2 regions of the Hymenobacter defluvii genome follow, and region 2 is predicted to be linked to the other one. Evidence: riboswitches for the same ligand, from Rfam matches in the RefSeq annotation. Region 2 holds a riboswitch; the other holds the start of a gene.
What was found. A riboswitch is a leader RNA that binds a small molecule or an ion and turns the genes downstream of it on or off. The one in region 2 is predicted to bind thiamine pyrophosphate.

Region 1: another riboswitch for thiamine pyrophosphate. It lies ahead of thiS (sulfur carrier protein ThiS); the one in region 2 lies ahead of J4D97_RS18820 (TonB-dependent receptor).

The regions. Positions count from the first base shown of each region.
Region 1 covers NZ_JAGETX010000002.1:408,550-424,531, forward strand. Annotated here, with positions in the region: gene bshC (bacillithiol biosynthesis cysteine-adding enzyme BshC) at 1-256, shown strand, start outside; gene J4D97_RS05865 (5-formyltetrahydrofolate cyclo-ligase) at 382-954, shown strand; gene J4D97_RS05870 (ExbD/TolR family protein) at 1,062-1,574, shown strand; gene J4D97_RS05875 (GDYXXLXY domain-containing protein) at 1,584-2,114, opposite strand; gene J4D97_RS05880 (DUF2157 domain-containing protein) at 2,118-3,341, opposite strand; gene mnmD (tRNA (5-methylaminomethyl-2-thiouridine)(34)-methyltransferase MnmD) at 3,543-4,217, opposite strand; gene J4D97_RS05890 (thioesterase family protein) at 4,313-4,747, shown strand; gene J4D97_RS05895 (thiamine phosphate synthase) at 4,744-5,370, shown strand; gene moeB (molybdopterin-synthase adenylyltransferase MoeB) at 5,545-6,615, opposite strand; gene thiH (2-iminoacetate synthase ThiH) at 6,763-7,914, opposite strand; gene J4D97_RS05910 (thiazole synthase) at 8,046-8,819, opposite strand; gene J4D97_RS05915 (thiamine phosphate synthase) at 8,878-9,504, opposite strand; gene J4D97_RS05920 (hydroxymethylpyrimidine/phosphomethylpyrimidine kinase) at 9,491-10,276, opposite strand; gene thiC (phosphomethylpyrimidine synthase ThiC) at 10,446-12,320, opposite strand; gene thiS (sulfur carrier protein ThiS) at 12,467-12,673, opposite strand; TPP riboswitch at 12,752-12,849, opposite strand; gene rlmN (23S rRNA (adenine(2503)-C(2))-methyltransferase RlmN) at 13,117-14,187, shown strand; gene J4D97_RS05940 (hypothetical protein) at 14,246-14,944, opposite strand; gene J4D97_RS05945 (hypothetical protein) at 14,998-15,982, opposite strand, start outside.
Region 2 covers NZ_JAGETX010000016.1:25,254-41,235, forward strand. Annotated here, with positions in the region: gene hrpB (ATP-dependent helicase HrpB) at 148-2,685, opposite strand; gene J4D97_RS18790 (rhodanese-like domain-containing protein) at 2,886-3,209, opposite strand; gene pnuC (nicotinamide riboside transporter PnuC) at 3,311-3,943, shown strand; gene J4D97_RS18800 (AAA family ATPase) at 3,944-4,483, shown strand; gene J4D97_RS18805 (aldose 1-epimerase family protein) at 4,559-5,449, shown strand; gene J4D97_RS18810 (GNAT family N-acetyltransferase) at 5,597-6,007, shown strand; gene J4D97_RS18815 (hypothetical protein) at 6,094-6,330, opposite strand; TPP riboswitch at 6,544-6,653, shown strand; gene J4D97_RS18820 (TonB-dependent receptor) at 6,716-9,196, shown strand; gene J4D97_RS18825 (APC family permease) at 9,387-11,123, opposite strand; gene J4D97_RS18830 (acyl-CoA dehydrogenase family protein) at 11,280-12,512, shown strand; gene J4D97_RS18835 (HIRAN domain-containing protein) at 12,601-12,942, shown strand; gene J4D97_RS18840 (DUF4268 domain-containing protein) at 12,956-13,417, opposite strand; gene J4D97_RS18845 (glycosyltransferase family 39 protein) at 13,401-15,089, opposite strand; gene J4D97_RS18850 (HAD family hydrolase) at 15,421-15,982, shown strand, end outside.

The sequences.
Region 1 (15,982 bases), on a different contig from region 2:
GGCCGCCGAGGGTAGCAAGGTAGCCAGCAGCGTGGCGGGGCTGGAAAAGCGCCTTTCGAAAGCCGCCGAAGCCAGGCACGAAACGTCTTATTCTCAACTAAGCGGCCTCAAAGACAAGCTCTTCCCCGACGGCGGCATGCAGGAGCGTACCGACAACGTGCTGAGTGTCTACATCAACAACCCAAACTTTTTACAGCAGCTCCTTGATACGTTTGAGCCGCTGGCGCTGGAGTTTACGGTGTTGGAAGAAGAGTAGAATGAGTTAGGGGCAGCTCGTAACCCCTTATTTCACCATCTGATTTTGAAGGAGCTTTTCTATTTCAATGTTGTGCCTGCTAACAACAGGCGGCCGCAAGCCGCCCCTACCCTACCGCCTCGCATATGCTGAAAGCCGAACTTCGCCGTACCGCCTCAGCCGCGCGTCGTGCCTTGCCTGCGGCCGAGGTAGCACGCCGTAGCGCAGCACTGCTCCAACAGCTACAGCAGCACTTCGAGATGGCGCAGTGGCGCTGGCTACACGTCTCTCTGCCCGCTGCCCGGCAGCACGAGCCGGATACGTGGCCTATCATTCGTTGGCTGTGGGCCGAGCATCCGGCTGTGCAAGTGGCGGTGCCGGTAGTGCAGGCCGATGGCGTTACGCTACGCCACTACCACCTCAACCCCGACACGCGTCTAGTAGAAAGCCGCTGGGGTATTCCTGAGCCCGTCGGTGCGGCCGAGGTAGCGCCTGCCGCCATTGATGCGGTGTTGCTGCCCTTGCTTGCCTTCGATGAGCGGGGCCAGCGGGTAGGCTATGGCAAAGGCTTCTACGACCGTTTCTTAGCCGAGTGCCGGCCCGAAACCCTGCGTATCGGTATTAGCCTGGAACCGCCGGTACCGCAGATTACCGATGTGTGGCCTGGCGACATGCCCCTGCACGCCTGCCTCACGCCGGATCGGGTCTGGTTGTTTTGAAAGGTAGCACACATAAGCGCTGGCAGACAATAGCATAGGTGCAGTGCAATACTGCTATATTCATTGGCGTTGGCGGAGTATCCATTCACCTCAACCACTACAACGCTATGGCCGACATCCAACCAGCCGCCCCTGCTAAAAATGGTAAGCCCCGTGCTAAAAAAATGGCCTTTCGTCTCGACATGACGCCGATGGTAGACCTGGCCTTTCTGCTACTCACCTTTTTTATGCTGACCAGCACGTTCAGCAAACCCAACGTTATGGAACTGGCTATGCCCGCGAAAGGTCTGGGTACTGATGTACCGGGTAGCAAAGCGCTTACGCTGATTTTGGGTAAGCACAACCAAGTGCATTACTTCTATGGCGTGAACGAGACCGGCACCGCCGCCGCGCCTACCCTCCATACCACAGACTACAGTGCCCATGGCCTCCGGCAGGTATTGCTGACTCTACAACGCCAGCAGACTGGTGCTGTTGTCCTCATCAAATCCGAACAGGAATCGACCTACGGCAACTTGGTAGACGCCTTGGATGAAATGAACATCACCAGCCAGAAGAAATACGCCCTCGTCGACCTTGACCGTAACGACCGGGCTCTTTTGCAGCAGAACAGCTTGTAAACAGCCCCCTCACAACACCTCCGCTTTTGCGATGCGTGCCTGCCCCCAAGGAGCAATACTGACGTGCACCAGCAACGCGTGTGAACCTTTCTTATTCAGCGCTTTCACCTGGTTTTCCGGCGCGTAGTAGCGTTCCAGACCATAGCGTAGGCGCAGGGTACGACGACTGCTGCCCACTACCCAACCGCGCAGGATCACCTGATCGGGGGGTAGGGTGCTTGGTTCCTGGTTGTAGACGCGCACGGCGGCGTAGGCATTGCCCTGGGCACGCAGCGCCACATACACCGGCTGGCGGCGGCGCGGCTTATTGGCTTCCTGCCACAGCGTGAGGGGTAGGTAGGTGATGCCGTAAGTCAGGCGCAGGTGGTCGCGCTCCAGCAGGTCGCGGGGGTTGACGGGGGCCGTGCGCAGCTGCACCGTGCGGCCGTAGGCGGTAGTGGCGTAGCCAGCCGCCGCCACCGCCACAATGAACAACAGCTGCGCGCCCACCAGCAACAGCAGCCACAACCGACGATTGGCAGGGGTAGGAAGAACAGGCATACGCTACAGCTTTTCGGGTGGTGCGGCCGGCGCGGTGGTTTGCACGGCCCGCCGGCGCAGGTACCAGCTCAGGCTCAGCAACAAAATGCCCCCGAGCAGGAAAAACAACGATTTGTCCATGAAGCCCCACGTGAGCTTGAAGTAGGCCACAGCGGTAGTGAGGATAAACAGTACTGTGCCCAGCGTCACGCGGTCGGGGTTTTGCTCTTGGTGGGCACGCCAAAGCAACGTGCCGGTGTAGGCATAGAGTACTACCAGCGCTGCCACGGCCAGCGGCAGGCCAGCATCGAGGTAGAAACCGGGCAGCAGCAGCAGCCAGTCGGTGGCGCTGCCCAAACGGCCCCGCGCCTTTTTGCCCAGCAACGACAAGACCAGCACTGCCCCCAGCGCCGCCAGGTAGGCCAGCAGGGGTGGCCGCAGGCGGTCGGTGTAGCTGCCAGCTTCCCCAAAAATGGCCAGCCCCAGCACAAACAGAAACGCCGCCACCAGGGGCGGCCCCTGCAACGCCCTGCCCGCCGGGCGGTCGGCCTGCCAGTCGCCGAACGTGTAGATGAGCATGGCCGCCACAAAGAACCAGGTGATTTTGATGTGCAGCACGCCAATGAGCAAGCCGGCTTGCCAGAGCAGGCCGGTCGCTAGCACCGCACCCAGCAAGGCATCGGGGTAGCGCCACCAGTAGTAGCCCAGCGTGAGAGCCGTGAAAACGGCTGTAGCGTAGCTGAACGCGCCCAGCGCCTCGGTGTTGTAGCCCTGCACAATGCCGCCGATGGCCACCGTCATCACAAACAGTAGACGCGAGCGGTAGAGGTAGGTGAGACCTACTCCCGCCACGCCCCAGGCCACCAGGCCCGTTACGTCGTAGCCAATGAGCTGAAACATCTGGCTGGTGAGGATAATGCTGGTGCCAAATAAAATCAGCCCCAGCCCCACCAAGCCCATACCCAACTGCGTGTTGCCACGCCGCCGGAAATATTCGCCCGCCACGTAGCTCCCCGCCACCGAGCCCAGCAGAATCCCGAAGCGCACCAGTAGCGGCAGCTCCTGCCAGTTGGCGGCAATCAGGCTTAGGGCGCTCAGCAGCACCAGCAGGCTCCCTAGCAACGGCAGTAGCCCAATAGCTTTATCATCAACGGGATACAATGCCAGCAGCCGCTGCTCCTGCTCGGTGGTAATAATACCTTGTTCCACCCATTTCGGGCCTTCGACTTCAATAATCTTACGACTCATAGCTTCTGCAATATGGGCAGAAGGAAGGATAGAGTATCTAGAAAAGTGATTTATAATAGTAAAGCTGTTTTAGCAAGTAGATGGTCCTCACAGCTGTCATCCTGAGCGCAGCGAAGGACCTTCTCACGCGTGAACGGTTAACTTAACAACAGTTCGTTCATGCGTAAGAAGGTCCTTCGCTGCGCTCAGGATGATAAGCTTTTACTCCTTCCGCGCCCGCGTCATCTCGCGCTTGCCTATTGGCCCCGGTAGCTTCTCTATCAGCCAGCCGGCCGCTTTCAGGCTGCGGCGGAAGCTGCCTTTGGCGCAGTAACTGGTAAGTAAGGCGCCCGGCGCTGCGGCGGCGTAGAGCTGGGCAAATACCGCGTCGGTCCACATGTCGGGTTGCTTTTCAGGGGCGAAAGCGTCGAAGTAGATGACCTGGTAGTGGTTGGCGGGTAGGGCGGTGTGCTGCAGCTCGCCGGTGATTTTGCGCAGCAGAAAGCGCGGAAGCAGCGGCACGGCCTCGTCCCAGGCCGCCGCGTGTAGTTGGCTGAACTGGTCCAACAATTCCGGGTTCAGGAGGTAGCGCTCGGGATGCAGATCGGCTACCACGGCGGGGGGTAGGGGGTGCTTTTCTATTGTGTCGTAGGCCACGGCTACAGGGGCAGTGAGGCTACGTTGCAGGGTGAGGATGGCGTTGAGGCCGGTTCCGAAGCCGATTTCCAGCACCCGCACAGTATCGGTGGCGGCGACTAGGGCGGGTTCCAGGGCCGCTTCTAGGTACACATGCTGGGCTTCCTGCACGGCGCCGTGGGTGGAGTGGTAGTGCTCGTCCAGCGCTGGCACGTAGAGCGTGCTGGAACCGTCGGCGGTAGGGCGAACTTCTACTTGCATCTGAGGTGTGGTTATTTGTGTCGAAAGGACGTTCAGACAGGTACAACGGAACAAATAACCAAAAACCATCCGTAAGTAATCAAAAACTAACGCGCATGCCTCGTATCAAAGTTGCCCTACCCGACACCTACCTGCTCACGGTTGCCCTTCCCATCCGCATCACTGACCTGAACTACGGCGCCCACCTCGGCAACGACGCCCTGTTGAGCCTACTGCACGAAGCGCGGGTGCAGTTCTTGCAGTTTCTGGGACAACCGGAATATGACCCCGCCACGCGCCAGGGCTTTATCATGGCCGATGTGGCCGTGGAGTACAAAGGCGAAGGATTTCACGGCGACACGCTACATATCCAACTCGCCGCCACCGACCACCACAAATATGGCTTCGACGTGGTTTATTGGGTGAAAAACCAGCACGGCAACGAAATAGCCCGCGCCAAAACCGGCATGCTCTGCTTCGACTACACCACCCGCAAGCTGCGGCCTCTACCCGAAGCCGTCGTCACGCGTTTTACTAGTCCGGCCGAATGAACGGGGTAGCAAACAACCACACGTTCCGGCTCCTGCTTGTCTCGCCTCCCGCTACCATCGCCACGGAGCTGCCCACGCTACAGCGCTTGTTTGAAGCTGGTTTACAGTCATTTCATCTGCGCAAACCCGGCGCTTCCGTCTCGGAAGTAGAAGCCTACCTACGTGCCGTACCACGACAGTACCACAGGCTCATGGTACTACACGGACAATACGAGTTGGCGCAACACTATCAGGTAGGCGGGCTGCACCTACCAGCCGCGGCACGGGCTACCTGGGTCGCGCGGGCGCACCTGCAGCAGCCGGGCCACAGCCTTTCCACCTCGTTGCACAGCCTTACCGAGTTGCGCCAGCACCGTCGTCGCTACAATTACGTGTTTCTGAGCCCGATTTTCGACAGCATCAGCAAGCAGGGTTACGGGCACGCATTTGCGCTGACGGAGGTGCAACAGCAGCTACAGCGGCTGCAACAGCGCCAGCAGTACGTGCCACAGGTGGTAGCGTTGGGCGGCATCACGCCCGATAACATAGCGCAGGTGCGAGCGGCGGGCTTTGCCGGAGCGGCGGTGCTGGGCAGCGTGTGGCAAGCGGCTGACCCGGTGGCGGCGCTTCAACAGTTGTTATGACCTGGCGCTGGCGCGGAACTGTGTCCCGTCCAGATCCGTGGCAGGCCGCTGGCCTGCCCCATCAAATACTTCTTGATGGCGCAGACATCCGCAGGCCAGAGGCCTGCACATTATCGGCACGGGGCACAGCCCCGCGCCAGTGCCTAACAGTGACAACCATGCCTGCCCGGCCGTTTACCAGTCCTGCAATCCGTTGCGCAACGAGGCTACCTGCTGAAAACCATTAGCCAGCAGCAGCTCCACGGCTTGGCGGCTGCGTTTGCCGCTGGCACAATGCACCACCACGGGCACTTCTGGATCGAGGGTGAGTAGGGCAGCGGCGAGCTGGCCCAACGGCACCAGACGGCCGCCGATGTGACGGGCGGCGTATTCGTGCGGCTCGCGCACATCGAGGAGCTGCAACGGCTCCTGGGCCTGTAGCTTCCGGCGCAGCTCGTCGGCGCTGATTTCGGGGACGGCGTCGGTTGGGGCGTCGCCGCAGAACTGGTCGTAGTCAATCAAGCCAGTAAGTTGCTGATTACCCGACACGGCCTGAAAGCGCAGGGTACGAAACTGCATATACAGCGCATCAAACACCAGCAGGCGACCACTCAACACCTCCCCTATACCCAACACAACTTTCAGCGCTTCAGATGCTTGCAGTGTACCAATAATACCCGGCAGCACGCCCAGCACGCCTATTTCGTTGCAGCTCGGCGCCTCGCCAGGAGCGGGCGGTTGCGCAAACAGGCAGCGGTAGGTAGGGCCGCCCTGGTAGTTGAACACCGAAACCTGCCCTTCAAACTTGAAAATGGCCCCAAATACCAGCGGCTTGCCCAGCAGCACGCACGCATCACTGACCAAATAGCGCGTGGCGAAGTTGTCGGTGCAGTCTACCACCACATCGTAGTCGGCCATGACTTCCAGCGCATTCGTGGCCGACAGGCGCACCCACAAGGGCTGCACCGTCACGAGCGGGTTCTGCGCCCGCAGCTTCTCGGCGGCGGCTTCGGCTTTGGGTCGATCCACGTCAGAAGTGGCGTAGAGCACCTGGCGTTGCAAGTTGCTTTCGTCTACGGTATCATGGTCGAGCAGGCCGAGGGTACCTACCCCGGCCGCCGCCAAGTATTGCAGCACCGGGCAGCCCAGGCCGCCACAGCCTACTACCAGCACACGGGCAGCTTTCAGCTTCTGCTGGCCCTCAGAACCAATTTCGGGTAGGCGCAGGTGACGGTCGTAGCGGCGGGTTTCGGCGGGGGTAAGCATGGGTAGTAAACGCGCAGAGGTAGGGTTTGTTTTTGTTGGGATAGAGTTAGTTTTTCTGTCATCCTGAGCGCAGCGAAGGACCTTCTTACGGCAGAACGAGTCGTTGTTCCGTCTGCTATTCATGCGTGAGAAGATCCTTCGCTGCGCTCAGGATGACAGGGCCGAGGTAGATGCCGGTTGTATGGGTGCCGGCGCCAACGCCGCGTCCCAGTCTTTCCACACCGGCTCATAGCCCTGCCGCCGAATCATAGCCGCAATTTCCGCCGGGCTGCGCTCGTCGCTGATTTCAAACTGCTCCAACGACTCTGGCGCTACCGCGTAGCCACCAGGATTGGTTTTGGAGCCGGCGCTGATGCTGGTGATGCCCAGGCGAATAATGTTGTTGCGGAAGGTAGGGGTTTCGCGGGTCGAGATAGACAGCTCCACTTCCTCATTCAGCAGACGGTAGGCGCAGATGAGCTGCACCAGTTCCAGGTCACTCATCTCCACTTTCGGCTGCAAGAGGCCCTCAGCGGGGCGCAGGCGCGGGAAAGAGAGGCTGTACTTGGTCTGCCAGTAGGTACGTTCAAGGTAGTCGAGGTGCAGGGCAGTGAAGAAGCTGTCGGTGCGCCAGTCTTCCAGGCCGAACAGCACGCCTAGCCCCATCTTGTGCACGCCGGCCCTACCCAGGCGGTCGGGCGTGTCGAGGCGGTAGTAGAAGTTTGACTTCTTGCCCTTGGGGTGGTGCTTTTTGTAATCCTGCTGATGGTAGGTTTCCTGGTACACCAGCACTGTGTTCAACCCTGCCGGAATCAGCCGCTCATACTCCTCCTTATCCAGCGGCTGCACTTCCATCGATAGATGCGCGAAGTGCGGCCGCAGCGTGTGCAGGGCTTTCTCGAGGTAGTCGACGCCCACGGTCTGGTTGGCCTCGCCGGTTACCAGCAGCACGTGCTCGTAGCCCCACGCCTTCAGCACCTGCGCTTCCTGCAACATCTCCACGCTGCTGAGCGTGCGCCGGCGGATTTTATTATCGAGGCTGAAGCCACAGTAGGTGCAGATGTTTTGGCACTCATTGCTCAGATACAGCGGCACATAGAGCTGCACCGTATTGCCAAACCGCTTGCGCGTGAGCTGCTGACTGAGCCTCGCCATCTGCTCAAGGTAGGGCACCGCAGCAGGCGAAATCAGGGCTTTAAAGTCGTCCAGCGTACGGCGCGGTGCGGCCAGGGCGCGCTCCACATCGGCGGCGGTTTTGGCGTAGATGCTGGCTTTGACATCGTCCCAGTGGTGGGCCTCGAAAATCGGGCGGAAGCTCATGACTGTAGGTTTATGCAGACCGTCATGCTGAGCTTGTCGAAGCATCTCTACCGCTTCGTTGTAACGATAATTCAACGAAGCGGTAGAGATGCTTCGACAAGCTCAGCATGACGGTCTTTCTTGAAGTAGTTCTAGTCTAAAAATGCCGTGAGCGGGCTACTTGCCTCAGCGTGCGCCACCGGCGCGGCCAGCCGCGCCGCATAAGCCAAGCGGCCGGCTTCCACGGCCATCCGGAACGCGTGAGCCATCTGTACCGGCTGACCGGCCACGGCAATGGCCGTATTCACCAGCACTGCATCAGCCCCCATTTCCAGCGCCGCCGCCGCATGCGAGGGCGCCCCAATGCCGGCATCTACTACCACCGGCACCTTACTCTGGCCAATGATAATTTCCAGAAAGTCCCTGGTCAACAAGCCTTTATTAGAGCCGATGGGCGAACCGAGCGGCATCACGGCGGCTACCCCTACCTCCTCCAAACGCTTGCACAGCACAGGGTCGGCGTGGATGTAGGGTAGCACCACGAAACCCAGCTTCACCAGCTCCTCGGCCGCTTTCAGGGTTTCCACCGGATCGGGCAGCAGGTACTTGGGGTCGGGGTGAATTTCGAGCTTGAGCCAATTGGTTTCCAGCGCCTCGCGGGCCAGTTGGGCAGCAAAAACGGCCTCTTTGGCCGTGCGCACGCCCGAGGTATTGGGCAGCAGGCTGAACTGAGGGTGCGCCAAATGACTCAGAATGTCGTCGTTCGTATCGGCCACGTCCACGCGCTTTAGGGCCACCGTTACCAGCTCCGAGCCGGAGGCCAGTAGGGCTTCTTCCATTAACTCAGTTGAGCTAAACTTGCCCGTGCCGGTGAACAGGCGTGAGGTAAACGTGCGGCCGGCAAGTACGAGGGGTTGCGTTTTCATAGGGTAAAAACTAAGGTAGGGGCGCCTTGCAGGCGCCCGTCGTTGTACACGCGCGTCCTCACAAAGCTGCCGTCAAAACAGGCAGACAGTCAACAAATTGTCCTGCTGCTACCGCAGGATCAGGAGCCGCCGTAATAGCCCCCGATATCGCTACACCATGCAGCCCAACCGCCAGCAGCGGCGCCACATCGGCCAGCGTAATGCCACCAATGCCGATGACGGGGGTAGGAAAGCCAGCAGCACGGTGTTGCGCCAGCAGCGTTTCATAACCCGCCAGTCCCAAAATCGGGCTTAGCTTCTCCTTAGTCGTCGTGAAGCGAAACGGCCCCAACCCAATGTAGTCGACTCCAGCCGTCACCAAGCCTTCGATATCGGCAAACGTGTTGGCCGTGCCGCCGATGATGAACTCCTGCCCAAGCAGGGCGCGGGCTTCGGCGGGCGGCGTGTCCTCCTTGCCCAGGTGCACACCATCAGCGCCAATTTCCAGCGCCAGTTGCGGGTTGTCGTTGAGGATGAACGTGGCATCGTGGCGGCGGCAAACGGCCTGCGTATCCAGCGCCAGTTGCTTCCATTCGGGGTAGGGCGTGTTCTTCACGCGCAGCTGCACCCAGCGCACGCCACCAAGGCAGGCTCGCTCGGCTTGCTCAGGGGAGGTAGTGATATAGTGAAGATTACGGATTTGCATACTCGTGTTCGTTCTGAAAATGATACCCCAACAACGTCTCATTGCTGGCCAGCACCCGCGCCGTGTACGCCTTGCCCGACCGGCAGGCCTCCACTAGCGACTCGCCTCGTGCCAGCCCCGCCACAATGGCTGCCGACAACACGCAGCCACTGCCGTGCTTTTCGCCGTGGGGTAGGCGCGGCGTAGTAAAACGTGCTACCTCCCGGCCGTTCTGGTACAGCACATCGGTAGCTTCAGAGCCCTCGGCGTGGCCGCCTTTCAGCAACACCGAGCAGTAGGCACTCACGACGGCGGCTGCTTCTTCGGCGGTGGCGGCGGCCGGCCACAGGCGCCGCATCTCGGGTTGATTAGGCGTAATCAGGGCTAGGGCGGTGCAGACTTCTGCCACCAACTCCGGCGCCGGACCGGCGTGAAAGTCGTAGCCGGCGCTGGCCTTCAGCACCGGGTCCCACACCACACCAATAGCCGGGCTTTGCGCCCGTAACCACCGAAGCAGTTCCGGCAACTCAGCCAGACTTTCTACCAGTCCAATCTTCGCCCACCCTACCCCGAAGCGCTCTAGTAGCGGCCGGGCTTGCGCCTGAATGTCGGCAAGCGGCATCCATTGCACGCGCTCAAACTGCACGTCGCTCTGTACCGTGAGGGCCGTGCACACGCCAAAGCCGTACACGCCGCGCTGCTCGAAGGTCTTGCAGTCGGCCAGCAAGCCGGCCCCGCCGCTGGGGTCGAAACCGGCAAGGCTGAGAACGTAGGGGCGAGGTGGTTGAGACATTGTTTTTTCTGTCATCCTGAGCTTGCGAAGGACCTTCTCACGTCAGATAATCATGTCATTATCCAGCATTAGCACACGAGATGTCTCGCTCCGCTCGACATGACGTTCTATTTCGTCGTTCACACGTGATAAGGTCCTTCGCAAGCTCAGGATGACAGATGGTTTTTGGTTACAGATAAATCTCACTACCCTTCTCCACGAACTCCCGCGACTTTTCCACCATGCCTTTCGTCAACGCCTCAGCGGCGGTTAGGTCTTGCTTGGCGGCGAAGTCACGGACTTCCTGCGTGATTTTCATAGAGCAGAAATGCGGGCCGCACATCGAGCAGAAGTGCGCCACTTTGGCGCCGTCGGCGGGTAGGGTTTCGTCGTGGTACTCGCGGGCGGTGTCGGGGTCCAGGCTTAGGTTGAACTGGTCTTCCCAGCGGAACTCGAAGCGGGCTTTGCTCAGGGCATTGTCGCGGTATTGGGCTCCCGGGTGGCCTTTGGCGAGGTCGGCGGCGTGGGCGGCAATCTTGTAGGCAATCACGCCGTCCTTCACGTCCTGCTTGTTGGGTAGGCCGAGGTGTTCCTTAGGCGTCACGTAGCAAAGCATGGCCGTACCAAACCAGCCAATCATGGCCGCGCCAATGGCCGAGGTGATGTGGTCATAGCCGGGGGCAATATCAGTAGTGAGCGGACCGAGCGTATAGAACGGCGCTTCATGGCACTCCTTCAACTGCTTCTCCATGTTCTCCTTAATCAGGTGCATGGGCACGTGGCCGGGACCTTCTATCATCACCTGCACATCGTGCGCCCAAGCAATTTTGGTCAGCTCACCCAGGGTTTCTAGCTCCGCGAACTGCGCCGCGTCGTTGGCATCGGCAATGGAGCCGGGGCGCAGGCCGTCGCCCAGCGAGAAGGCCACGTCGTAGGCCTTCATGATTTCGCAGATTTCTTCGAAGTGCGTGTAGAGGAAGCTCTCTTGGTGGTGGGCCAGGCACCACTTCGCCATGATGGAACCGCCGCGCGACACAATGCCGGTCACGCGCTTGACGGTCATCGGGATGTAGGGAAGGCGCACCCCGGCGTGGATGGTGAAGTAGTCCACGCCCTGCTCGGCCTGCTCGATGAGCGTATCGCGGAACAGCTCCCAGGTCAGGTCCTCGGCCTTGCCGTTCACCTTCTCCAGCGCTTGGTAGATGGGCACCGTGCCCACCGGCACCGGGCAGTTGCGGATAATCCACTCGCGGGTTTCGTGGATGTTCTTGCCCGTGCTCAGGTCCATCAGCGTATCGCCACCCCAGCGGCAGCTCCACACGGCCTTATCTACCTCTTCCTCAATGCTCGACGTCACGGCCGAGTTGCCGATGTTGGTGTTGATTTTCACCAAGAAGTTGCGCCCGATAATCATCGGCTCGCTTTCCGGGTGGTTGATGTTACACGGAATCACGGCCCTACCCGCCGCTACCTCCTGGCGCACAAACTCCGGCGTGATGTGGCCCTGCGGCGTGTTGGCCCCGAAACTATGGCCGGAGTGCTGCACCCGCAGCGCATCATCGGCGGCTAGTTGGTCGATGCGCTGATTTTCCCGAATGGCGATGTACTCCATTTCGGGCGTGATGATGCCTTGCTTGGCGTAGTGCATCTGCGACACGTTGCGGCCCGCCTTGGCCCGCCGCGGCGGCCGGATGTGCTCAAAACGCAGGTGGTCCAACGCGGTATCGGCGGCGCGCTGCTGCCCGTATTCCGACGAGGTGCCGGGTAGCATTTCCACATCTTCCCTACCCAAAATCCACTCTTCGCGCAGGCGTGGCAGGCCTTTTTTCAGGTCGATTTCCACGTTGGGGTCAGTGTAGGGGCCGCTGGTGTCGTACACCGTCACGGGCGGGTTTTGCTCGGTGAGGTTCGTGAAGTCGAACTGGCGCTTGGTGTCACTCAGCATGATTTCGCGCATCGCCACCCGAATGTTGGGGTAGAGCTGGCCGGGAACGTAGAGTTTGCGCGAGCCAGTAAGCGGCTGGCGCTCCACCAGCGTCTGCTGGGGTGCTTGGTCTTGTTTCATAAAATCTGGGATGGTTGACGGTTACCTGTCTGTTTGTCATCCTGAGCGCAGCGAAGGACCTTCTCACGGGAGAACGACCTTGCGTGAGATAGTCACTATCTCCCGTGAGAAGGTCCTTCGCTGCGCTCAGGATGACAGACGCGCCCCTACCCGCCCTGCGTGGCGCGGATAACAGTGATGCGGTCTTGGGCACGCAATTGGTGGCGCATCCACTCGGCGCGGGGCACCACGGCGTCGTTCACGGCCACGGCAATGCCGCGCTGTTCGGCGAGCTGCAAATCGAGGAGGGTATCAGCCAGCGTGGGGGTAGGCAGGCAGGATTCGTGCGGTTTATTGTTGACATAGAGAAGCATACAAGCAACGGGTAGTTGGTTGGCTGTCAGAAACAATAAACTTCAGGTGGCGCACGCCCGTGCGGGCCCAAGGAGGCGTCCGCTTCTTGCACTTTTCCCTTCGCCAGCATTACCTGGATCAGGTTCCAAGGGTATTTCTCAGTCCCGCTCGTAGCAGAACACCCCTAAAGTTTAGGCCGGTAAGGTAGGCGTTATTTTGAGGAATGCACCACGGTAGGCAGTTATAAAATTCGGGCTATCCGTTTCCAAAACGGACATAGGCACAAGGTAGCGCCACAACCTACTGCGTCTCACCACTGACCAAATGGAACTGCACCAACCTACCAACAGCCGCACCAATACGACACAATAGGTTGTGTCTCTACCCTGTACACAACTAAAAGCTAGTAGAAGTCGAAGATTTTCGGGAACCCAACCGCCGCGCATGTTGTATCTTTGCGGTTATGATAGAGCTGCCCGTAGTTTCCAAGCGCGACATTCGCAAAGTCTCCGCCGACGACCTGAAAACCTTCATGGTCGAGCACGGCGAAAAGCCCTTTCGTGCCAAGCAGGTGACGGAGTGGTTGTGGAAAAACACGGCCGGCTCCTTCGAGGAGATGAATAATATCTCACTGGCTACCCGCGAGTTACTGGCCCGTCACTTCGTCATCAATGGCGTGCAGGTGCAAAACAAGCAGCTCTCCAACGACGGTACCATTAAGTCGGCGTTTCGGCTGTATGATGGCAACGTGGTAGAAGGCGTGCTCATCCCCCACGACACGCGCATGACGGCCTGTATCTCGTCGCAGGTAGGCTGCTCGCTCACGTGCAAGTTTTGCGCTACCGGCTACATGGACCGCAAGCGCAACCTCGACGCGGCCGAAATCTATGATCAGGTAGTGCGTATCCGGGAGCAGTGCGAGGCGCAGTACGGCACGCCGCTCACCAACATCGTGTACATGGGCATGGGCGAGCCGCTACTGAACTACGCCAACGTAGTGGAAAGCGTGCGCCGCATCACTGCCCCCGATGGCCTGAATATGGCCCCGCGCCGCATCACCATCAGCACGGCCGGCATTGCCAAGATGATCAAGAAGCTGGCCGACGACGACGTGAAGGCCAACCTGGCCCTGTCGTTGCACGCTCCTAACGATACCAAGCGCAACGAAATCATGCCCATCAACGAAGCTAACTCCCTGGCCGCGCTGAAGGAAGCGTTGCAGTACTACCACCAGAAAACCGGCCGCAAAGTCACCTACGAGTACATCGTGTTCGAGAGCTTCAACGACACGCTGCAAGACGCCGAGGAGCTGTTCCAGATTTCGAAGTGGCTACCCTGCAAGGTGAACCTGATCGAGTATAATCCCATCGAAAACGCCGACTACATCAACACCGCCGACGATAAGCTGGTAGCTTTCCACAAGTACCTCGCCGACCGGGGCGTGCAAACCAACGTGCGCCGCTCACGCGGTAAAGATATCGACGCGGCCTGCGGACAGCTGGCAGTGAAGGAGAAGGCAGAAGCCGTTGCGTAGTAAAGCGCAATTCTTGAACAAGAAGGCCGCTGGTAGCAACTACCAGCGGCCTTCTTGTTTATTTCGCATCCGTTCCGCGCAGCAACAGAAGCGTTTGCAGACAGTGTTGCTGCATGTACTGGGTAATTCGGTTACTCAATAAGTCTACAACCATCTGACTATTAGCATCTGAGCCGTATACCTGCATAGTCTGAGGGCCGCGCTTTGTAAGAGAAGCAGTATATTCTTGGTGAAAAAGCTCTAGGCATTCGGCAGACGTTTTGCCCTGTAAACGTCCTGCTTTCTGTAAAGCGGCCAGACGCTGACACAGCTCATCGCCCCATTCTTGTATAAGCGCTTGTTCGGTGGGGGTAGGCTCAGCACTCCGTGCGCCTGCAAATCGACCATAAAGCGTGGTAGCATCCGGACACGTTCTGACCAATTGCACCGAAACCAGAGTCGCTAAACTCCCTAATAGCTGTTCGTAGGCTCCTGGCACGTTACTCCGTCGCGCTACCTGTCGGATAGTGCTTTCTCTCCGTTTGATTGTCGCTAGTAGTATTTTTTCGAAAGTGTCCTGCGCTTGCGGAGGACGCATGGTAGCGAAGGAGTCCTGTTGTTTGTCGGCAGCCATTTGCTGGCATGCTTCAGCAGCAATCTGCTTGATAAGTTGCGTTTGACCCGAAATAGAATCGGGAGCTGTTGGCGACGTGCCAGCATAGCATGTAATACACCACGAAAAGGAGAGTAAGAAGGAATAGAAGAATAGTGACTTCATAAAGTATAATGCGAATATGCTACGTCAAGCACGACAATTATTACGGCTACTACTCACCGTACTCGCCCAAAACGATAGGCTACTTCTAAGTAAGCCGGCAAAATAGGTATGCCTGTACCGTAGATAAAACCTAGACTTCCACTGACACGGGCGGCTGACACTCGGGCGCCTACCAACCCGGCTAGAAAGCCATCGGTAATATAGGTTTCATTCAGCAGCGAAAACCGTCGGGAAATGCGGGTGGCTCCACCCACCAACACAACTGGTGAGGCATCAACATCACCGCTTCCAACCAGATACCCCAGGCCCAGCGTTGCATTATTGTCGGCGGTACCATAGGTGCCCACACCGTAGGCAATACCTCCCCCAGAGCCAAATGCAAAGGCATAAAGCAGCCCTCCGCCCACGTGAAACTTCTCGCTAATCGGCACCGAAACTTTCGGCGTAATGGCGAATACGTTGAGGCCTACCCCTGGAAGGGCGGGAACCAGCGCCCCGATTGAGATGTGGTCCGTGATGCCGTAGTTGGCACCGAGCAATACAATGTTGATATCCTGCACGTAGCCTTCACCCCTGCGCAAATTGCGGGCTGTAGGTGCGAAAAACATGCGCGTACCATTGCCCACGGGCTCCCAGCCTTTGCGCAGCTGCGTTTCAGAAAGCAACTGCATACTGCGAATATTGCTCTTCTGAATCGAAACCCGACCAATATCCTGGGCATCAAACTCTAACTCGTTATCGTTGCGTGCCAGCAACACCCCTACGAAACTGGTACCGGAACGCAGCTCCACCGAGTAGGTACCTCCAATGGAGTCGCCAGCTACTGCGTTCCGGGCGCCATACTGCTGCAACTCCTGACTACGCCCCTCAATCTGACGGCGAACATCTTGCAACTCGCTTTCGGTGAACCGACGGGTCTTTAGCTCGCCACTGCGCATGGTAGCCTGTAGCACCACGGAGTTGCTAGAGCTATCGGCACTGAAATATTGCAGGAACCGAGCCTCCTTAAAATCGTCGGCCGCATAGTACGGGAATAGA
Region 2 (15,982 bases):
ATCCCTTATTCGTGGCGTGCTACAAAACTGGAGCCGCTACGCAGCTACTCCACAACTTGCGTAAATAGCATTATCTCCAATGCTTCTAGAAAGATCATATAAAGACTCTGCGTCAGGGTAGCAAAACCGCAAAAGGATGCTGCCTGCCTACAACCCATTCTGCTTCTTGGTGCCGCGAATGGCCTGTGCTTCCAATGGGTTTTCGGGCCAGTAGTGCTTGGGGTAGCGGCCGCGTAGTTCCTTGCGCACCTCAAAGTAGCTGCTGGTCCAGAAACTGCGTAGGTCGCGGGTCACCTGGGCGGGGCGGTAGCCGGGCGAGAGCAGGTGCAGGGTGAGCGGCACCGCGCCGCCGCCTACCATGGGCGTGTCGAGCAGGCCAAAGACCTCCTGCAAGCGCACGGCCAGCACGGGTGCGGTGGGGTCGTGGTAGTCGAGGCGGATGCGCGAGCCGGTGGGGACTTCCAGGTGGGTAGGGGCGAGGCGGTCCAGCCCTTGGCGCTGTGCCCAGCCGTCGGGCAGCCAGTTTAGTAGCGCTTCCCCCAAGTCCAGCTTGCTAATGTCGGTTGCAGAGCGCACGTCATCCAGGAACGGCCCCAGCCACTCGGGCAGCGCTTCCAGTAGCGCCGCATCCGATACCTCGGGCCACTGCTGGGGCCGCAGGTGGTGGAGAAACGCCAGCCGCTCTCGCACCTGCGTAGCCGCCTCCGTCCACGGCAACCGACTGATGCCATCGGCCCGCAGATGGTCGAGTATCACGGCGGCTACCGTTTCGGGAGTAGGCTGAGGTAGGACAGATTCAGCTAGAACCAGTGCACCCAACCGTTGCGTACGGCGGGCCACCACGCGGCCAGCGATATCGTCCCAACGCACCTGCTCCTGTGCTTCGATAAGGTAGGCGAAGTGCTGTTCGAGCTCTGCGCGACTGATGGGCGCGGCCAGTCCGGCTCGTGGCTGCGCGGCCACGCCATCCAGCGTAGCTACGGCAAAAAACGTGTCGCTGGCGCTGAAAAACTCCGCCGGCAACGTGGCCCGCTGGCCCGATACCAAGCGCACGCGTTCGGGCGTTTCGCGCTGGGCGAGGCGGTCGGGGTAGGCGAGGGCCGTGAGTAGGCCGGCCGCGTCAGGCACCAGCGGAGCGGCTTCTACCCCGGCCCGGCGGCGTAGGACTGTAGCAGCTTCGCGCACCCGGCGCAGCGTGGCCTGGTCGGGGTGCAGGCCGGGTAGGGGCGCCCGGCCGGTTTCCAGCGCTTCCAGGCGCAGGCGCACATCGGGCGGGCCAAAGGAGCCGTCGGCGGGGCGGAGTAAGTCGCGCTCGGTGAGAAGGGCGGCGAGGGCGCAGGCTGTGGTGCCTTGCCCTACCTCTTTGCCTCGCACCACTAAGTGCGCCAGGCGCGGTGCTAGCCCAAGCCCTGCCAGTGCCCGGCCATGAGGGGTAGGGCGGCCGTCGGGTTGGAGGGCATGAAGCCGCACCAATAGTTCGCGGGCCAAAGCCAGCGCGGCGGTGGGCGGCGCATCGAGCCAGCGCAGGGCTTGAGCATCGTAGGCCCCCCAAAGTGCCAGTTCCAGGGCCAGGGCGCTCAGGTCGGCCGTCAGGATTTCGGGTGCAAGGTAGGCGGGTAGTTGGTGATGGTCGGTGGCGGTCCAGAGGCGGTAGCAGGTGCCGGGACCAAGGCGGCCGGCGCGGCCCCGGCGCTGGTCGGCGGCGGCTTGGCTTACCGGCTGGGTAGTGAGGGTAGAAAGGCCGGTGCGCGGCTCAAACTGCGGCACGCGGGCATAGCCACCGTCTACCACAATCGTCACGCCCTCAATGGTTAAGCTGGTTTCGGCGATGCTGGTGGCCAATACCACTTTGCGCCGGCCGGCTGACGCTGGCCGCAGGGCGGCATCCTGCTGTTCCAAAGGTAGTTCGCCGTGTAGCACGTGCAGGTCGGTGGTGGGAGCGAGGGTAGGGGCCAGGCGCTCGGCCACGCGGCGCTGATCGGCTAGGCCGGGCAGAAAGGCCAGCACGTCGCCGGTGGCGTGGGTGGCCAGGGCTTCGCGGATAACGGCGGGCATCAAATCCTGCAACCGCTCGTGGGGTCGGCGGCTGGCGCCGCCCGCCCGCGCCGGCGTGAGGTAGTGCGTCTCGACGGGGTAGCTAAGACCAGCGCTACGCACCACCGGCGCGCTCAGCCAAGCACCCAATCGCTCGGCCTCCAGCGTAGCCGACATCACTAGCAACCGCAAATCGGGGCGGAGTACGGCCTGTGCGTCTAGTGCCAAGGCCAAGCCAAGGTCGGCCTGCAAGCTTCGCTCGTGAAACTCATCAAACAGCACGGCTGCCACGCCTTCCAGCGCGGGGTCGTCCTGAAGTTGGCGCGTCAGAATCACTTCCGTTACTACCTCAATCCGCGTTTTCGCGGAGACTTTGCTTTCCAGGCGCATGCGGTAGCCCACGGTTTGGCCGACTGGTTCACCCAGCAACTGCGCCATGCGCGTGGCCGCCGCCCGCGCCGCCAGCCGGCGCGGCTCCAGTACAATAATGCGCCCGCCGGACGGCATCCAGTCGGCTTCGAGCAGGGCCAACGGCACCAGCGTGGTTTTGCCCGCGCCAGGCGGGGCCTGTAACACCGCGCAGGCGTTGTGGCCGAGGGTAGCAAGCAACTCGGGTAGGGCAGCGCGGATGGGGAGGTTGGGGAGATGCACGGGTGGCTAGTGGAGTAGTTACTGTAATACGTTTTTCATTCTGAGCCTGCGAAGAACCTTCTCACAGCTGGAACACTACCACACGAAGTCGTTCTCGTCATTTAATATCAACTACCAATGATTCGTTCTGCCGTGAGAAGGTCCTTCGCAGGCTCAGGATGACAGACGTATTTCAATTCAATTTTTAGCAATCAACACTGCTAATACACCGCTACCTCAGGGTCTACCTCGCGGCTCCAGGCGTCGATACCGCCTTTCAGATTGAGCAAATTGTTGAGGCCGTGGCGATGCTGCAAAAACGCCAGGGCTTGCATAGAGCGCACACCGTGGTGGCAAATGAGCACTACAGGCCGGTCGGTGGCTATTTCCTCGGTGCGGCGCGGCAACTCGCCTAGCGGAATCAGGTGGCTGCCCTCGATGCGGCAATAGTCGTATTCCATGGGCTCGCGCACGTCGATAAGCTGGAAAGTTTCGCCGCGTTGCTGGCGGGCGTGCAGGTCGGTGGGCGTGAGGTCAGGCAGCATAGGTAGCGAGGAAAGGTAGGCTGCAAAAATACGGCGCGGCTCGGTAGGTTTGGGTAGCTTTGGCCGCACCCGGTTGGGTGCTCACTCAAACGCGCGTTGTTTTGCTGCATTCTCTGTACGAATTCTGGACGGCCGCCGTGGGCAACACGCCGCTGGAATGGGTAGCCGTTGTCACGGGGTTTTTGTGCGTGTGGCTGGCCGCCCGCGAGTCGCTGTGGAACTTCCCGGTAGCCATTGTGAGCTGTACGCTCTACATTCTGGTTTACCACGACAGCAAGCTCTACGCCGACCGCAACCTGCAAGTCGTATTCATCCTGTTGAGCCTATACGGTTGGTACGAATGGCTCTACGGCGGCGCCCGCCGCACCGAGCTAACGGTGTCGCGCACGCGCCCTCAGGAGTGGCTGCTGCTCGCGCTGGGCGCGGCCGCTTTCACGGGTGGCTTCGGCTACTACCTGCAACACTACACCGACGATACCATTCCCTACCTCGACAGCCTGACCACGGCCATAAGCCTGGCCGCGCAGTATCTGATGATGCGTAAGCGCCTGGAAAACTGGTTGCTGTGGATTGGCGTCGATGCCTTGTACGTGCCTATTCTGTGGCACAAACAGCTCTACCCTACCAGCGGCCTCTATGCTTTGTACCTCGTACTGGCCGTGTACGGCTACGTGGAGTGGAAACGAGCTGCTCAGGTAGCGCAAGCTACTGGCACCTCCAATTCAGCCATCTAAATGCTACGCGTTTCCCTCACTGGCCCCGAATCGACGGGCAAAAGCACGCTGAGCCGCCTGCTGGCCGCGCACTACGGCACCGCCCACGCGCCCGAATATGCCCGCACCTACCTCGATCAACGCGGCCCTACCTACACCCTGCCCGACCTAGAGGCCATTGCACGCGGCCAACTTGCCGCCGAAGTTCAAGCCACGGCCGAAGCGGCGGCGGCCGGCAAACCGGTGGTATTTTTTGATACCGATTTGGTGGTGATAAAAATCTGGGCCGAGCACGCTTTCGGGCAGTGTCCTACCTGGATTACCGACCACCTGCACCAACATCCCCACGACTTGACCCTGCTGCTCGACGTGGACCTGCCCTGGGAGCCCGACCCCCTGCGCGAACACCCGGACCCCGCGCAGCGTCAGTATTTCTACGAGTGGTATCGGCGGGAATTGCAGGGCCTACCCAGCCAATTTGTGGAAGTAGGCGGGCCGCCGACTGAGCGGTTGGTGCAGGCCGTGGCGGCAGTGGATGCGTTGCTGCGGAATAGTTGCTAAGCGCCGGTCTGCGTATGTGGATACAATACAAACGTTTTTTCGAAAGCCCCATAGCTCATATCCCTACCCCAACCCATGCAACACACGCTCATCAACGACCACTGCCGCGTCACGATCAATACCAAAGGAGCCGAGCTGGCTAGCTTCGTCCGCACCAACTCGGACCAGAATCCGCCCGAGCTGGAATATATGTGGCAGGCCGACCCAGCCGTGTGGAGCCGCCACGCGCCGGTGCTGTTCCCTATCGTTGGCAAGCTGCCGCAGGACACCTACCTGCATCAAGGCAAAGAATACAAATTGCCTCAACACGGATTTGCCCGTGACCGGGAATTTGCCTTGGTACAGCAAACGGAAACCGAACTGACATTTGAGCTACACGCCGACGAGCAGAGCCGGCAGGTATATCCATTCGATTTCGTGCTGCGGATTTCCTACCACCTGCACGAGCTAACCCTGGACGTGCGCTGGCAAGTGCTGAACCCCGCCACCAATCAGGAGCTGCTGTTCAGCATCGGGGCACACCCGGCGTTCCGGTGCCCGTTGCTGCCTGGCGAAACGTTTGAGGATTACGCTTTCCATTTCGACCACCCCGTTACGTTCGAGCGGTACTTGCTGCAAGGCGGCCTACTCTCCGGCGAAACGGAGCCAGTGCTAAACCAGCAAACCGAGCTGCCGCTGACCTACGACTTGTTCAAAGACGATGCGCTAGTGCTCAAGCATTTCGACTTTTCTACCATTACGCTGCGCAATTCCCGCTCCGACCGCGCCGTGCGTCTGCGCTTCGACGGCTTTCCCTACCTCGGCCTCTGGACCAAAGGTCCCGGCGCCGAGTTTGTGTGCGTAGAGCCCTGGCAAGGCATTGCCAGCACAGTAGGTGCCCCCGTGGAGCTAGCTGATAAGGAAGGTATTCTGACGCTGGCGCCCGGCCAGGAGTTCAATGCCGCGTATTCTATTGCTGTGCAGTAAATTCATTTCTCTGTCATCCTGAGTGAAGCGAAGGACCTTATTACTCTAGAACGACAAGCGTACTAACGACTCGTTCACCTGTGATAAGGTCCTTCGCTTCACTCAGGATGACAGAGAAAAAACATTCAACTACCTAGTAGCTCGCGCATGCATATCCAACCCATCACCCCTGAGCAAACCCACGCCCTGCGCCACCAGGTACTGTGGCCCGACAAACCGTTGGCATACGTGCAACTGCCGGAAGATGCTGATGGACACCATTTTGGGGTGTTTGAAGGAGAGAACCTGGTAGCGGTGATTTCGTTGTTTGTGGATGCGCAAGGCGAGGCGCGGTTTCGCAAGTTTGCTACCCATCCCGATTTTCAGGGGCAGGGTATTGGCACGGCGCTGCTCACGCACGTGCTAGGCGAGGCCATCCGCCTGGGCGCACACGCCATTTGGTGCGATTCGCGCCAATCGGCCGCTGATTTTTACCGGCGTTTTGGGATGGAGCCGGAAGGGGAGGTATTCTATAAAGGTCCGATTCCGTACGTGCGAATGCAGCGCCGCTTGCCGTAGCGTCCGCCCCGAGGGGCTTACACGCAAAGAACCCCTTTTAAGGGTAGGCTCTCTCTTTCAGCCACGAATTGAGAGAAAGCCAGCGGCTACACCAGCGGTGCGGCCGGGCGCGTGGGTACGCCCCGGTTGTAATCGGGCTCCCAGTCGTTGATGGGGCGGGTGATGCCGGGCGGCAAATCTAGGTCGGGTAGGCCGTCGTCGAGGGGCTCGCCGCCTTCGTCGTCGTTATCGGGGTAGGGGGGACGTAGGAAACGCCGCTTGGGCATCACCAGGAAATACGCCAGTACGGCAAAGACCAGAAGGGTATAGATCAGACTGATCATGGCGGAAGCAGGTGGGTGAATCGACGAGGGAAAGGACGACGAAAGACTACTGTCAGTCAGTTAACTAACGGCAGTCGGGGCCGAGTTGTTTTCGGAAAAAGTCACTTTTTCAACCCCTCCGCCCGCGTCTACCCAAGATACGAAGTTCTGGCGCGAAAGAAAAATAGCCGCGTGCTTCTGCTTGTAACTGGCCGGTGCAGCGCCTACTTTTGCCCCATAGTTTAGGGGTGCCAACCCGCCATGTGGCGGCCAGTGGCTGAGATCATACCCATTGAACCTGATCTGGGTAATGCCGGCGAAGGGAACAGACGATCCGCGAACGTGAAAACCCGAGTGGTGCCGACCCCTGGCACCGGGCCCGTTCCACTTTTCTGCTTTTGCATTCTTGAAAAATGTACTGGTTTTGGGCACCGCGCTGTTGACGCTGCCCGTAGCGGCCTGGGCGCAAGGTCCCGTGTCCGGCATCATCACCGATGCCCGCACAGGCACGCCGCTACCCGGCGCTACCGTACTGCTCGACGGCGCTACCGGTGTGGTAACCGATGCGGCCGGCGGCTTCTCCCTACCCGCTGTGCCAGCTGGCGCGCACACGCTCCGCATCACGTTTGTGGGCTACGACCCCATCACGCGCACCGTGCAGGGACAAGCCACCGCGCAGCGCCTCACAGTGCCGTTGCAGACCGGCGGTGTGCTCACCGGTGAGGCCCTCGTAACGGCCCAGCGCGCCAACGAGCGCACGGCTACTGCCTATACCAACCTGGGCAAGGAAGACTTGGCCAAGCGCAACTTCGGCCAGGACCTGCCCTACCTGCTCGACCAAACGCCCTCGGTAGTCGTTAATTCCGATGCCGGGGCGGGCGTGGGCTACACCGATATCCGTATTCGGGGCACCAGCAACACGGGTATCAACATGACCATCAACGGGGTACCGCTGAACGATGCGGAGTCGCACGGGTCGTTTCTGGTGAATCTGCCGGATCTGGCGTCGTCCATCAACTCCGTGCAGGTGCAGCGGGGGGTAGGCACCAGTCAGAACGGCGGCGCGGCCTTCGGAGCCAGCATCAACATCTCTACCCTGGATGTGCGCCGTGAGGCCTATGCCGAAACGCAGAACACCTACGGCTCCTTCAACACCTGGAAAAACAACGTGCAGTTCGGCACAGGGTTGATTAATAACCACTTCACGGTGGATGGCCGCCTGTCGCGCATTGCCACGGATGGCTACATGAACCGGGCATCGTCGGATTTGAAGTCGTACTACTTTGCGGCGGGCTACCAGGGCAAGAATACCATGCTGAAGTTCATCACCTTCTCGGGCCGTGAGAAAACCTATCAGGCCTGGAACGGTGTGCCCGAACCGGCCATTACTGGCAACCAGACTCTGCTTCAGAACTACATCGACAACGGCGAGCTGAGCGAAGCTGATGCCGAGCGCGTGCGCCGCGAGGGTAGGCGCTACAGCTACTACACCTACGACAACCAAACCGACAACTACCAGCAAAACCACTACCAGCTGCACCTTTCCCAGCAGTTGGGTCCCGACTGGAACGTGGGCGCGGCCCTGCACCTCACGCGCGGCTTTGGCTACTACGAGAGCTACCGTGCCCGCCGCCGATTCACCGACTACGGCTTGCAAAACGTGATTATCGGCGGCGATACTATCACGCGCACCAACCTGGTAGACCGCAAATGGCTGGATAACTACTTCTACGGCGGCACCTTTGCGCTCAACTACCAGCCCCGCGACGGCAAGCTGCAAGCCACCATAGGCGGCGCCTGGAATCAGTTTGATAACGACCACTACGGCGAAGTGATCTGGGCGCAGTACGCTTCCAATAGCACCATTCGCCAGCGATACTACTTCAACGATGCCCGCAAAACCGACTACAACGCCTACGCCCGCGCCACGTGGCAAGTGCTACCCAAGCTGGGCGTGTACGGCGACATGCAGGTACGCCACATTACGTATACTATTGATGGCGTGGAGGATGAGCAGAACGACGTGCGCACCCGCGCCCGCTACACGTTCTTCAACCCCAAAGCCGGCGCTACCTTCGCCCTGGCTGAAGGGCAGCAGCTCTACGCCAGCTTTGCCGTGGGCCAGCGCGAGCCCGTGCGCTCCGACTTCACCGACCGCCCCGCCGGCGACGTAGGCGCTAAAGCCGAGCGCCTCAACGACTGGGAGGGCGGCTACCGCTTCACTCGCGCCAATGGTCGATTGTTAGGCTTTCCAGCCACCGTGCGCGTTGAGATTAACGGGTTTTATATGAGCTACCGCAACCAGTTGGTAGCCACCGGCCAGCTCAACGATGTGGGCACGCCTCTGCGGACTAATGTAGCTCGTAGCTACCGGCGCGGGGTAGAGCTAACGGAGTTTGCCTCTATCAATGATAAGCTAAGCCTGAGCAGTACGCTCACGGTCAGCCAAAACCGCATTCTGAATTATCAGGGCATCAGTTACGACGCTGATTACAATCCCGTGACGGAAGCGCCGCGCACGAGCACCATTTCCTACTCGCCTTCGGTGGTATCGGCGCATACGCTGGCGGGGCAGCCGCTGCCGGGTCTGCGCTTGGCGCTGCTCTACAAAACCGTGAGCCGCCAGTACCTCGACAACACCACCAGCGAGGACCGGCGCATCAAGCCTTACCAAGTGCTCGACTTCCGGGTGCGCTACACCATCCGGCCAAAGTTTGTGAAGGAAATTGAGCTGGGCTTGCTGGTGAATAACGTGCTGAATCGTCGCTACGTAGCCAACGGCTACACCTACAGCTACCTCGGCGCCAGCGGCGGCCTCGATACGTTCAACTGGTACTTCCCGCAGGCTATGCGCAATTTCCTAGCGTCGGTAGGCGTCAATTTCTAGACCACGGATTCGCTCGGATTTATCGGATGACACGAATTTCGTGGACGGTTTTCCTTTCCGAAAAGCGCCCATTATCAACAGAAAAGCCTCGCAGTTTGCGAGGCTTTTTTGTTGTCTCCTGTACGGTGATAAGTTGGAGGAATCGTACAGGAAATCTGTGTCATCTGATAAATCCGAGCGAATCCGTGATTCAGATAATCAAGCGCACGCCGCCCAACTCAGAAATCTGGTAGGGGAACCGGTCGCCGGGGGAGCCGATGAACATGAAGTTTTTGGGGATGTTCCACTCCTGCGAGAGCTGGTCGATGAGGGCGGGTCCGAACTGGCCTTTGAGCGGTACAAAGTCAATCACGATTTCCTCGTAGGCACGGTCTAATACTTTAATATCTCGGAGCAAATCCTGGGAAAACGTTTCGCCCTCACGTAGCAGCGTCACAATTTTAAGACGGTTAGTAAACTCGTTTTCGACCACATAGGACATGACTTTGTTGAGGTTCGATACGTTGTCACCCTTGGTGAAGAATACGAATTCCTGGCGGTTTAGCTCGTGTAGCTGCCGCTTAATGGTAACCTGCGTAAGGCGCGAAACGCGAGGCGAGTGTTTGGCAAACGACTCGGCGCCGGCTAGAATAAGGTTTAGAATGGCCGTGCGATTCAGCATGGCCGCCACCACTAGCATGGATGGCACGAAGTATTGCAGGAAAACCACTAAGTAATCGGGCCGGATGCGGATGTTGCCGTACAGCGCCGTGACAACGCCCACCAGCGCCAGCGCCACCGTAACGACACCTGCGTACACCGGTCGGGGTAGGTTGGGCCGCTTGCGCTTGAGCAGGAAGTTACCCAACGCGAAAAAGGCCATTACCGACAGGAACGAAATGGTGTATACGCCCGCCAGCGGCCCCAACTCGCCGTTCGTAATCAGCAAAACCGATATACACAGCAGAAAGAAGGTAATGAGGATGATGTAGTTGCTTTGGCGCTTATTTTCTTTCAGAAAGAACTGGGGTAGGATGCGGTCCAGGGCCATGCGCTTCATCAGCCCGCTCACGCCCACAAAGCTGGTGAGCACGGCACCGCTGAGCACCGCCACGGCATCCACCGAAATAAGGGTAGCCAGCCAAGGGCCGCCAGTAGTGGTGCCAAGGTAGGAAAGCAAGGTTTCGGTGTGCTCACCCACCTCGCCTAGCGGTAGCGCAGCCACGGCCAGCAAGGCCAGCAGGGGGTTGAACACCGTAACCACGACCCACATATTGCGTAGCGTTTTCTGAAATACGCCCTCAGCTTGCTCCTCCACAAAGTTGGCCGAGCTTTCAAAACCCGAAATGCCCAGCATAGCCGCGCTGAAACCCAGGAAAAGCGCCGATGAGAGGCTCCCCTGCAACGGCATGTGCCAGTTTTCAACTAAAGTGCTCAGCCCATGCGTAAACAAATACCACCCTGTGACGCCCACCAGCAAGGTGAGTGAGAACAAATGCAGCACGAAAATGCCCACAGCCACCACCGCCGACTCAGAAATGCCTAGGATAGTGAGTAGTAGAAAGAAACCCAACAGCAGCACCGTGGCCGTGATGATAGGTAGGCCGTGCCAAAGCGTGTGCAGGTAGTGCATGGCCTCGGAGGCCGAAATAACGGCCGTAGCCATGTAAGACAAGATAGTGAGACAGGCGGCCACGGCAGCGTTGCGCTTGCTAGTAGTGTTCAAGAGCACGTTGTAGGCGCCCCCATTGAGGGGTAGGGCGCCCACGACCTCGCCATAAATGCGACGGAATAAAAACAGCACGCCTCCTACAATCAGCAGAGCTACCCACGCATACTGTCCCGCATACGCAATAGCCAGTGCCGACACGTATAGGCAGGAAGAGGATATGTCGTTGCCACAGATAGCAGTGGCTTCCAATTCGTTTAGTTTTTTCTCGTGGCTCATCGGGTATAGCGTAGGAGGGGATAGAAGGTGTACGGGGGTAGGCGGGTAAAAGGTGGGAAAAGCTCGGCCGGCACTTGCTTCCTGCTTGGTTTACGGGAACAATTTGCCCCTTCGCAATTGCTTATATTTGACAACCAAACCCCACCCCGCTAGTCTATGTCTTCCCAAGCCGATATCCTCTCGCCCCAAAAGAAAGCCGACCGCGCCCACGGCTCCACCAATGCCGCTGGCTTCACCGACTACTTCGACCTCGACGGCCTGCTCACGGAGGAGCACAAGCTCATCCGCCAGACCATTCGGGACTTTGTGAAGCGGGAGATTTCGCCCAATATCGAGCGTTGGGCGCAGGAGGCGCATTTCCCCTCCGAAATCGTACGCAAGTTTGGCGGGGTAGGTGCCTTCGGCCCTACCATCCCCACGGAGTACGGCGGCGGTGGCCTCGACTACATCAGCTACGGCCTGATTATGCAGGAAATAGAGCGCGGCGACTCGGGTATGCGTTCTACGGCGTCGGTGCAGGGCTCGTTGGTGATGTTCCCGATCTACCAGTATGGCTCGGAGGAGCAAAAGCAGAAGTTCCTACCCAAGCTGGCCTCGGGCGAATGGCTGGGCTGCTTCGGCCTGACGGAGCCCGACCACGGCTCTAACCCCGGCGGCATGGTCACGAAGTTGGAAGACAAAGGCGACTACTACCTACTGAATGGCGCCAAGCTCTGGATTTCCAACTCGCCTGATTGCCAGGTGGCCGTGGTGTGGGCCAAAAACGAGGAAGGCCGCATCAAAGGCGTCATCGTAGAGCGCGGCATGGAAGGCTTCACTACCCCCGAAATCCACAACAAATGGAGCCTGCGCGCCTCCTGCACCGGCGAGCTGGTGTTTGATAACGTGCGTATCCCCAAGGAAAACGTGCTGCCGAACGTGGAAGGCCTCAAAGGCCCCCTGTCCTGTCTCGACTCGGCCCGTTTCGGTATTGCTTGGGGTGCCATCGGTGCGGCCATTGATTGCTACGAGTCGGCTTTGAAGTACTCCCTGGAGCGGGAGCAGTTTGGCAAGCCCATCGGTGGTTTCCAGTTGCAGCAGCGCAAGCTGGCCGAAATGCTCACTGAGATTACCAAGGCGCAGCTCATGGCATGGCGCCTGGGTGTGCTCAAAAACGAAGGCAAGGCCACATCAGCCCAAATCAGCATGGCTAAGCGCAACAGCGTGCACATGGCGCTGGAGGTAGCCCGCGAGGCCCGCCAGATCCACGGCGGCATGGGCATCACGGGCGAGTACCCCATCATGCGCCACATGATGAACCTGGAATCAGTAATTACCTACGAGGGCACGCACGATATTCACCTGCTGATAACGGGGGCGGATATTACGGGGATTCAGGCGTTTAAATAGGGTTTTCCTTGGGTTTGGGGAGAAAGGCACGGCTGTACTTCCCAGCATCCGGCTATATTAGCCCATCCATTTATTTGATCTGACCTCTATGGCCGCTGCACCCGCTCCCTCTGCTTCGCCCCTGGTTTTGCTTGAATGCCTGATTGCCGGCACCTCCCACCGCGAGGGCCTGAAGGCCTACGAGCCGCAGCTACAGCTAGGCCAGGCCCTCACGCTGGAGCGCGAAGCCGATAGTTCCTACGACGATTGGGCCGTGCGCGTGTACACGGCTGGCCCCGAGCCGATGTGGCTCGGCTACCTCCCCGAAGGCCGCAACGAAACCGTAGCCCGCCTCCTCGACGCCGATTTCGCATTGGCTGGCCGCCTCACCCACAAAGCCTGGGAAGACGAGTGGCTGTACCTGGAAATGGAAGTAGTCCTACCCATTTAGGAGGTATAGCGCCTCACCGCAAGTCGTCGAAGGCATATTGCGCAGTGCTCCAGAACTCGTCCAGCGCCACCAAGCGGGGCTTGAAGAAGGAAATCAGTCGGGGCCAGTCGTCGCGGTTGAACAGGTTGACGGGCGCCAGCTCCTGGTAGATGCGCGCTGTGGGCTGGCCGTTGGCGTCGTGCGTTGCGGGCTCCCAAGTCCAGGCTTCACCGGCTGCTTCTTCCAGCCACCGGCGCACTTCCTTGAACTGCTCGTAAAAAAGCTCTCGGATGCCGGCATCTGGGTGGGTAAGCTCAATGCCAATGCTGGCCCGGCGGCCGTCGGCGTGCATGCGAAAGTAGACGTGCTTCAGGCCGGTTTTGTAGTTGATCCAGTTGGTAGGCAGCCCTTCGGCCGATGGAACCGGGGCCATGTATTGCCCAAAGGTGGTCCAGAAAGCCTGCCGGAGCTGCGTGACTTCAGTTTTGCTGTACATGAGGAGTAGAGCGGCGACGGGGTAGGCCAAACAGGTTTGCGTGCGTAGTACGCATCTGGTAGGAGGCCTGCCGCGGCCGGTGAGTGGTCGTCATGATACGGCGGTTGAGCCGCTGAAACAGTACGGTGTCGCTTTCTAGGTAGTACCAGGCGGGTTTGCCATCGTAGTCGCCAATAGTACCCTTGTACAGCTCATCGTACACCAGCCAGCCCCGGTGGCCCTGGGTGGCAGCGGCAAACTCATCAGCTGTTTTATCGATGTAGGTAGGAATGCTGCGCGAAGCCGGCCGGTAGTCGTGGCCCAGTACGGCGTTATATTTCAAAGGGTAGGCGAGCTTATAATAGCGGTAAGGCGGCACGTGGTTCCAGTTCAGGTACACCACATCGCCGGGCTGATACCGGTCATTTATGAACTGAAAAGCCTCCCGGAAGTACGATTTCTTATAGCCGCCAAACAATCCTGGGTCGGCTAGCTGGCGGGCCGAAGCCGCTAATGGCGGCAGCAGCAGCAGCAGAGGTAGCACCCACTGCCAACTCGCTTTCACACGATTCCCAATAGCCGCGCAGCCACTGGCAATAAACAGAATAAACACCGGCGCCAGAAACACAATCAGGCGCTCATACACTGGATACTTGCGTAGCGCCGAGGCAACCACCGTGAGCAGAATGGCAAACAGCAACACCAGAAACAGTTGCCGCTGCCGCCGAAAAAGCACAAAAGCACCCACCGCCAAACACCCCAGCGGCACGAGGCGCAGCACCAGGCGCGGCAGCGTGCTGCCAAGGGTGCGCAGGTCTAGCAGCAGACCAAGGGGGTAGTCCAGCGCCATGTAGAGCTGGTAGAAAGGCCACCGCACAGCAGCCCGCGTAGCGGCTACGGGCATAAAGGCGTCCAGCGTTTCAAACCAATACACCAGCCAGCCCGACTCAGTATAGCGGCCCGTGAAGAGCAAATAGTTGAGCGCGAAGCTGAGTAGCCAAGCGGTAAATGGCACCAACTGTCGCCAGAAGCGCGGCCAGTCGCGGTGCCACAAGTGCCATAGGCTTAGGGCACCAGCAATGGCCATCAGTATAAAGATGCTGGCGTAGGAAAACCACACTAGGGCCGCCCCACCCACGGCCCACAGCAACAATGGTCGCCATTGCTGCGCCGTATAAAAACGCAGGTAGAGATATAAGGCTACAACGGTAGCCAGCAGCTCGGCGCTGTACTGCTTGATTTCGACGCTATGGTACACCAGCGGCGGTGCCAGTGCCAGTATGCCCATGGCCACAGCCGCACCCAGCGGCGACAGTACCCGGCGGCTAACCGGTACAAACAGCGCCAAAGCACCCAGCGAACAGAGCAGCGGAACCAGTCGCAACGCCATTTCCTGCTTACCAAAGAGCAGCACCGACAAGCGGCAGAGCCACAGAAACAGGATGGGGGCTTTCTGTTCGTACTCTAGAGCAGGCTGCGCTAGCCGCCCAAAATCCATCCGAATCAGGCTATTGGCCACGTACACTTCATCAATCCACAGCGAGCGGTTGTCGAAGAAGTGAAACAGCCGAAGAGCCACGCCACAGCCCAATAGCAGCCAAAAAACGACCTGCCAACTGAGCACGCGGTGGGTAGACCGCTGCCGGGAAAAATAAGTGCTGGTTGTAGGAGAAAAAGTAGTGCTTATGGCCATGAAGCGATGCTCAGAGGATACAGGTATAAATATTTCTGCTTGAAACGAGTAATATTTTATATGAGTTATATGCAAAAAATGGGTGTGTAGATCGTCGATTTACTACCCGCTGAAAGGTATAAGAATGACAGCTTGCAGTCGATAGGCGCAGAATGCACACCTACCAAGCCGTCTGTCCAGCTCAGCAATAAGGGCTTCGGAATATGCAAAACGGAGATAATTGTTGCTATTTTTATATTGAACTGTATTATGACAATAATCGTAAATTATCCGCAATTCATACAAAACCGCCTGTTCATTGCCTACAAATCTACTACCTACGATACCCACAGTGAAGGCAGTTATATTCGATGTAGACGGGACACTCTATGAGCAGTCCCGTCTGCGCCGCAAGATGCTGTATGCGCTGTTGGGCTATTATGCACTACGTCCCTGGCGTGCGCAGGAACTGTTAATTCTGAGCAAGTTTCGGGCAGAGCGGGAAAAGCGCTCTGGTGCTGTTGGCCCCGATCTGGAAAATGCCCAGTATACGTGGTGCGCCGAAAAAGGCGGGTATTCCATTCCTAAAATTAAGCGCACAGTAGAGCAGTGGATATTTCGCAGCCCCAATCGGTATTTGGCGCAGTGCGTGTATCCGGGCACGCAGACCTTTTTTGAGACCCTACGGCAGCGCGGGATTAAAATCGGTATCTACTCCGATTACGCCGCGCACGACAAGCTGGTAGCAATGGGCTTGCAGGCTGACATCGTGGTAAGCTCCACCGACCCCTTTATTGACCGCATGAAGCCGAACCCAGAAGGCCTGCTCTACATTGCTCAGCAACTAGAGGTAGCACCGGAAGAATGCTTGTTCATTGGCGACCGGCAGGAATTAGATGGCGTGTGTGCAGAGC